DNA from 2 places in the Mycobacterium sp. Aquia_216 genome. Region 1 is predicted to be linked to the other one. Evidence: predicted binding sites of a transcription regulator. Region 1 holds the regulator's gene; the other holds the start of a gene.
The links. Region 1 encodes LexA, which represses DNA repair genes until DNA is damaged. Its sites were predicted from a motif close to CGAACANNTGTTCG; they were not measured.
Positions count from the first base shown of each region.

Region 2: OK015_RS07200 (error-prone DNA polymerase) is a predicted target of LexA. The motif match lies at 1,772-1,785, and genes of this name have one in related genera.

Region 1 is NZ_CP113529.1:2,491,079-2,494,491, forward strand. Features, by position in the region: gene OK015_RS11620 (LGFP repeat-containing protein) at 1-1,424, shown strand, start outside; gene lexA (transcriptional repressor LexA) at 1,443-2,144, opposite strand; gene OK015_RS11630 (LysM peptidoglycan-binding domain-containing protein) at 2,439-2,933, shown strand; gene nrdR (transcriptional regulator NrdR) at 3,090-3,413, shown strand, end outside.
Region 2 is NZ_CP113529.1:1,481,747-1,485,159, reverse strand. Features, by position in the region: gene OK015_RS07200 (error-prone DNA polymerase) at 1-1,758, opposite strand, end outside; gene OK015_RS07195 (wax ester/triacylglycerol synthase family O-acyltransferase) at 1,921-3,288, shown strand; gene otsB (trehalose-phosphatase) at 3,329-3,413, shown strand, end outside.

The DNA of each region.
Region 1 (3,413 bases):
CCACGTTCTCGGCGGCCGACAAGCCGGTGATCTTCTGGACCTCAGATCACGGCGCGTTCGTCGTACGCGGCGCGATGAAGGCTGCCTGGGACAAGCTGCGCGGCGCCACCGGAAAGCTCGGCGCGCCGCTCGGCGACCAGACCGTCGACGGCGACGTGATCTCGCAGAAGTTCACCGGCGGCAAGATCTCGTGGAATCGGGCAAAGAACACCTTCTCCACCGACCCGGCCAACCTGGCCCCGCTGTTGTCCGGCTTGCAGGTGTCGGGCCAGAACCAGCCGAGCAGCACGGCGATGCCTCCGCACGCCAAGAAGTGGTTCACCTGGAGCTGGTGGTACGTGTTCGCCCTGGTCCCGCTGCTGGTTTTGGTGCTGCTCGCGGTGTTTGTGGCGGTGCGGTGGCGCCGGCATCGCGCCGGCCGTAAGACGGCGCCCTACGACATCGAGCGCGACGTCGATGTCGGCGGCTACGACGACACGGGCGAGCCGCGCTGGGGGCCCGATTACGCCGAGGCCTCCACCGAGCACCTGTCATTCAGCGACCTGAACGCACCGGAGCACCACGAGGCCAACGAGGTGCCGCGAGCCAGATGGCCGCACGCACCCGAAACCGCCGAGCTGGCCGACGACGAGGGGTACGACCACCGGGCATCCGTTTCCGAGGAGGAGTGGGATCAGCTAGGGGTCGACGAGCGGGATCCCGACTCGGTCGACACCGATTCCATCCCGGTGGTGTCGGCGGAAGATCTGATCGAGGCCGGGTACGGCGACGAGCTCCCGCAGGCCGGCTACCGCGACGAGGCCGACGTGCCCGGTTATCCGGATGCCCTTGCCGATGCCGCCTACACCGATGCCGACTACACCGATGCCGCCGGCCCGGAAGCCGCCTACCCGGACGCTGCCGTCGCCGACGAGGCCGGTTATCTGGATTACGCCGACGAGGATGCCGCGTACGCGGACGCGGGTTACCCCGGAGCCGACGATGAGGAGGCGGCCTATCCCGACGTCGCCGTGCCGCACACGCCGCCCGATCTCGCTGCCGCGAGCGACGCCGCATCGGGTGCTGCGGCCGCGTCCGGTGCTGCCGCCGCGGGTGGGGCCGCATCCGGCCTGGCGGCTGCGCTCGGCGTCGCGTCCGGGGCCGCACCGAGAGGCGGAGGGCGCCACGCCGCAGCGGACACCGATGACGAGGCGGACCTCGCGCCGGCCGCGGCTATCGGCGCACTAGGGCAATCCGGCCGTCCGACGATCCATTTGCCGTTAGAGGACCCGTACCAGATGCCCGACGGCTATCCGATCAAGGCCAGCCCCCGCTTCGGTTTGTACTACACGCCGGATAGCGACCTCTACCACGACACGCTGGCCGAAATCTGGTTCTCCAGCGAGGAAGCCGCGCTGGTCAACGGCTTCATCAAGGCAGACTGAACGCCGGTCCGCTCGGCGCTATACCTTGCGGATCACCGTGACGACCTTGCCGAGCACGGTCGCCTCATTGCCCGGGATGGGATCGAACGCGGGGTTGTGCGGCATCAGCCAGACCTGACCGCCCGCGCGTTTGAACGTCTTGACGGTGGCCTCACCGTCGAGCATGGCCGCGACGATGTCGCCATTGTCGGCGACGTTCTGCTGCCGCACCACCACCCAGTCGCCGTCGCAGATCGCCGCCTCGACCATCGAGTCGCCGACCACCTTGAGCAGAAACAGCGTGCCCTCGCCGACCAGCTCGCGGGGGAGCGGGAAGACATCCTCGACGGCTTCTTCGGCCAGGATCGGTCCACCGGCCGCGATGCGCCCAAGCACGGGGACGTACGTGGGTTCCGGCAAGGCGTCGGACCCGGCGACCTCGGTGGCCGGCGCTGCCACCACCATTTCGTCGGCGCCGCGGACGTCGACGGCCCGGGGACGGTTCGGGTCGCGGCGCAGGAATCCCTTGCGCTCGAGGGTGCGCAATTGGTGAGCCACCGAGGATGTCGACGTCAGGCCGACCGCGTCGCCGATCTCCCTGATGCTCGGCGGGTATCCGCGGGTGGTCACCGACTCGCGGATGACGTTCAAGATGGTGCGTTGCCGCTGGGTAAGCGATGAATCCACGGCGTGCAACCGGCCGTCCGGTCCGGCTGCTGAGGTGTCGTTGCTGTCGCTCATGGCACTGAATGTAGCCCGCCTGAATCCAAGAATCAAACATGTGTTCGACTGGCGTGTCGCACCTGGGGCGGCCCGGAGAAGTGATTCGCGGCACTCTGCGAATAACAATGGTGTAACTCTCGAAAAGACCGGGTACTTGTGCTTTATGGCATCGATAGCGACCGGGACAAGTTGTCGGTGGCATGGTCTAGCGTTTTGCTCGTGCGACACGCTTCGCTCAAATGTTCGGATTTCGAACACACGAGCGATAGGGTCGAACGCACGAGCGAGGATTAGTTGACCGGAGGAACGCACATGACGCTCATGCACACAGTCTCACCGCGGACCAACAACGTGCGGCGCCCGAGCGACGGGCTGGTCGGACGGCCTCGTTATGACCAGGAACGCGCACTGCGGTCGCGCCGCGCCGGGCAGTCACGCCCGGCCGGGACTCCGATGCGCTACCGGGGCACCGGCGTCGCGATGTCGGCCGCGCCGCACCGCCGGCGCCCGGCGACGGTCGGGACGACGATCGGTCTGGCCCTGATGGCCGGGATCATCACCCTCTGGCTGGGCCTGGTTGCGAATCTCGGTCAGATCGCCAACGGCGACTCCGCCGCGGCGGCCGCTCCCGTGCCGGACCGGCTGTCCGTGGTAAAGGTCGAGCCGGGCGAATCGCTACAGGACGTGGCGCACCGGGTGGCCCCGGAAGCCCCGGTCCGCGCGGTCGCCGACCGTATCCGCGAACTGAACAACCTGAGCTCGCCGGCGCTGGCCGCGGGTCAGACGCTGATCGCGCCGGTCGGCTGACGCCGCGCCGGTGATGGCGAAAACCGCTCTACGCCAAGGCTCCTCAGTTCATCCTCCGGTATCACCACGCGTGTCGCGGCTGCATTGGCCCGGCGCGGTCGTGCCCAGGTACGCTCGGAGTGTTCCGCGAGATGCCGGCACAGCGAAGGAGCGGTCATGCATTGTCCGTTCTGCCGCCATCCCGATTCCCGGGTGATCGACTCGCGGGAAACCGATGAAGGCCAAGCCATTCGGCGGCGTCGGTCGTGCCCGGAGTGCGGGCGGCGCTTCACCACGGTAGAAACCGCGGTCCTGGCCGTGGTCAAGCGCAGCGGCGTCACGGAGCCGTTCAGCCGCGAAAAGGTCATCAAGGGCGTTCGCCGGGCGTGCCAGGGCCGTCAGGTGGACGAGGACGCGCTGAATCTGCTGGCCCAGCAGGTGGAAGATACGGTGCGTGCGGCCGGTTCGCCGGAAGTGCCCAGTCACGAGGTCGGCCTGGCG
Region 2 (3,413 bases), 1.0 Mb from region 1:
CATCCGCGCCCACTCCACCGGGCAGACGTCGGCGATCGGGCGATCACAGATCACCATGCCGCCGGAATGAATGCCCATGTGCCGCGGCAGATTCCGGATCTGGGTGGCCAGTTCGATCACCTGCTCGGGAATACCGTCGAGGTCCGGCGCTGGGTCATTGGAGTCGGGGCCATGCCCGTTCCAGTGGCTGATCTGCTTGCTCCAGGCGTCCTGCTGGCCCTGCGAAAAGCCCAAGGCACGGGCCATGTCGCGCACCGCAATTCGCCCGCGGTAGGTGATGACGTTGGCGACCTGGGCAGCGTAATCCCGGCCGTATTTGCGGTAGACGTACTGGATGACCTTTTCGCGCTGATCCGACTCGATGTCCATGTCGATGTCGGGCGGCCCATCGCGGGCGGGCGACAAGAAGCGCTCGAACAACAGCTCGTTGACCACCGGATCGACGGCGGTGACGCCCAGGGCGTAACAGACCGCGGAGTTGGCCGCCGATCCCCTGCCCTGGCACAGGATGTTGTTCTCCCGGCAGAACCGGGCTATATCGTGCACCACCAGGAAGTAGCCCGGAAACGTCAGTTGAGCAATGACTTTCAGCTCATGCTCGATCTGGGAGTACGCACGCGGCGCGGCCTCGGGGAGGCCGTAGCGGTCGCGCGCTCCGGCCATCACCAACTGCCGCAACCAGCTGTCCTCGGTATACCCGGCGGGCACGTCGAACGGCGGCAGCTGCGGCGCGATGAGTGCCAGCCCGAACGCGCACTGCTCGCCGAGTTCGGCGGCGGCGGTCACCACCTCGGGCCGCTGCGCGAACAGCCGGGCCATCTCCGCACCGGACCGCAGGTGCGAGCCGCCCAGCGGGGCCAGCCATCCGGCGGCCGAGTCCAGCGACTGCCGGGCCCGGATCGCGCCCATCGCCATGGCCAGCCTGCGGCGCGACGGATGGGCGAAATGCGCTCCGGTGGTGGCGACGACGCCGACCCCGAACCGCGGTGCCAGGGCGGCCAGTGTCGCATTGCGCTCGTCGTCGAGGGGCTGGCCGTGATGAGTCAACTCGATGCTGACCCGATGCGCCCCGAAGCGGTCCACCAGATCGGCCAGCGCCTGCGCCGCCGCGTCCGGACCGCCGTCGGAAAGCGCCTGGCGCACACTGCCTTTACGGCATCCCGTCAGGATGTGCCAATGCCCGTCCGCGGCTTCGGTCAACGTGTCGATGTCGAGGCGCAGCTTGCCTTTCTCACCGCCGGCCAGATGTGCGGCGGCCAGCTGCCGCGACAGCCGACGGTAACCCTCCGGGCCGCGGGCCAGCACCAGCAGGTGCGGGCCGGGCGGGTCCGGCTTCTCGGTACGAGCCCCCGAAACCGACGAGGCGCCCAGCGACAACTCGGCGCCGAACACGGTACGCACGTCGAGTTCGGCGGCCGCCTCGGCGAACCGCACCGCCCCGTACAGACCGTTGTGGTCGGTCAGCGCCAGCGCCCGCAGATCCAGCCGGGCGGCCTCCTCGACCAGCTCCTCGGGCGTGCTGGCCCCGTCCAGGAAGCTGTACGCCGAATGCGCGTGCAGCTCGGCATACGGAACGGCAGCAGCGGCGGACGAGCGAGTGCTCCCGGGTTCTCGCGGCGGCGTGTACGTCCCGCGTTTGCGTGACAGCGGACCGTCTTCCGCCGGGCCGGAAGGGGTGGGTGCGCCGGCATGACGCGGCTTGCCGTCGAGCACCCGCTCCATTTCCGCCCAACTCGGCGGCCCGTTGAACCAACCCACTCGTACAGTCTATCGAATGTATGTTCGATTTCGTGCACGGTTGTTAAAGCAGTTGTTAAACGGGGCTTCAACTTCTAAACACAGTCTTAACGGACTTGGATCTACCGCGATGGGGGCGCCGCGACAGATACTGGTACGGGGCAACTAGGGCGGGGTATGAAAATGGTACAACTGACAACGGCTTTGGATACGGGCTTTCGCACGGCCGCGGACCCCGACCGGCAGGCGAGCATGGCGACCGGCGCCGTCGCCATCGTCGACGGCGCCGTACCCAATCTGGAGCAGCTCAAAGCGCTTCTCGCGGAACGAATTCAGTCGATACCGCGATGCACCCAGGTATTGCGAACGCACCCGCTGCGCGGCACCCAGCAATGGATTGACGATCCGGGCTTCGACCTCTCCCATCACCTGCGCCGAGTCGCGGTTCCCCGCCCGGGCGATGAAGCCGACCTGTCGCGGGCGATCGCCTACGCCCTAGAGCGACCCCTCGAGTTGGACCGCCCGCTGTGGGAGTGCTGGCTCATCGAAGGCCTGAAGGGCAAGTGGGCGATCTTGATGAAGGTCCACCACCACCTCGCCGACGCCACTCCCGCGGCCCACCTCCTCACCAGGCTCTGCGACGACGCCGACAGTGAGATGTTCACCAATCCCCCAGCGCCCAAGCAGGATTCGATGCCAGTCCAGAAGTCGGGCTGGGCAGACGCGCTGCTGCGTGCCTCAGCCGTCGCCGGCACCGTCACGAGCACCATGGCCGGTACGATCTGGTCGGCGGCCCGGCTGTCGTCGACCGGCCCGGCGGTCACCATGCGGCGCTACAGCACGGTGCGCGTCCCCCTTGCCGCCGTCGACGCGGTGTGCGGCAAGTTCCGGGTGACCACCAACGACGTCGCACTCGCCGCCATCACCGAGGGCTTCCGCGCCGTGCTGCTGCACCGCGGCGAACAGCCGCGCGCGGGTTCGCTGCGCACGCTGGAGAAGGCCGACGACATCTCGGGCAAGCTGCCGTACCTGCCCGTCGAGCACGAGGATTCGGTGCAGCGCCTGCGGATTGTGCACAGCAGCCTGAACCAGCCCAAGCACCAGAACACCGGGCCGACCATCACGGAACTGGCCGCCAACTACATGCCATTTGCGCTGTGCGCCAAGGCGCTTCAACTGGTACTGAGCCGGCTTCCGCAGCCGGGCATCGTGACTTTGGCCACAAACGCGCCCGGGCCACGCCACCAGTTGGGGCTGATGGGCGCAACGGTGGAACGCTTGCTGCCGATCCCTCCGACCGCTTCGCAGCTGTCCAGCGGAGTCGCGGTGCTGAGCTACGGCGGCGAGCTGATTTTCGGCATCACCGCCGACTACGACGCCGCACCCGAACTCCAGCAGCTCGCGGCCGGCATCGAACGGGAAATGGCGCGACTGACCGCACTGAGCCAAGATTCCGTCCTGCTGTTCACCAAGGATCGGCGCAAGCGACGGACCCGCGCGCTGCGGGGCGGCGTACCCCCGAGCCATCCGACCGCGCGAGCACGCCACTGACCCAACCCGGGCGGCATCGACCATCGTGAGAAGGTTGGTCGTGCCCACATTGGAGCCGGTCACCATCGACCCGCGCCGCCACGATGCGGTGCTGTTTGATCCCGCGTTGCACGTTCCGCAAGCGC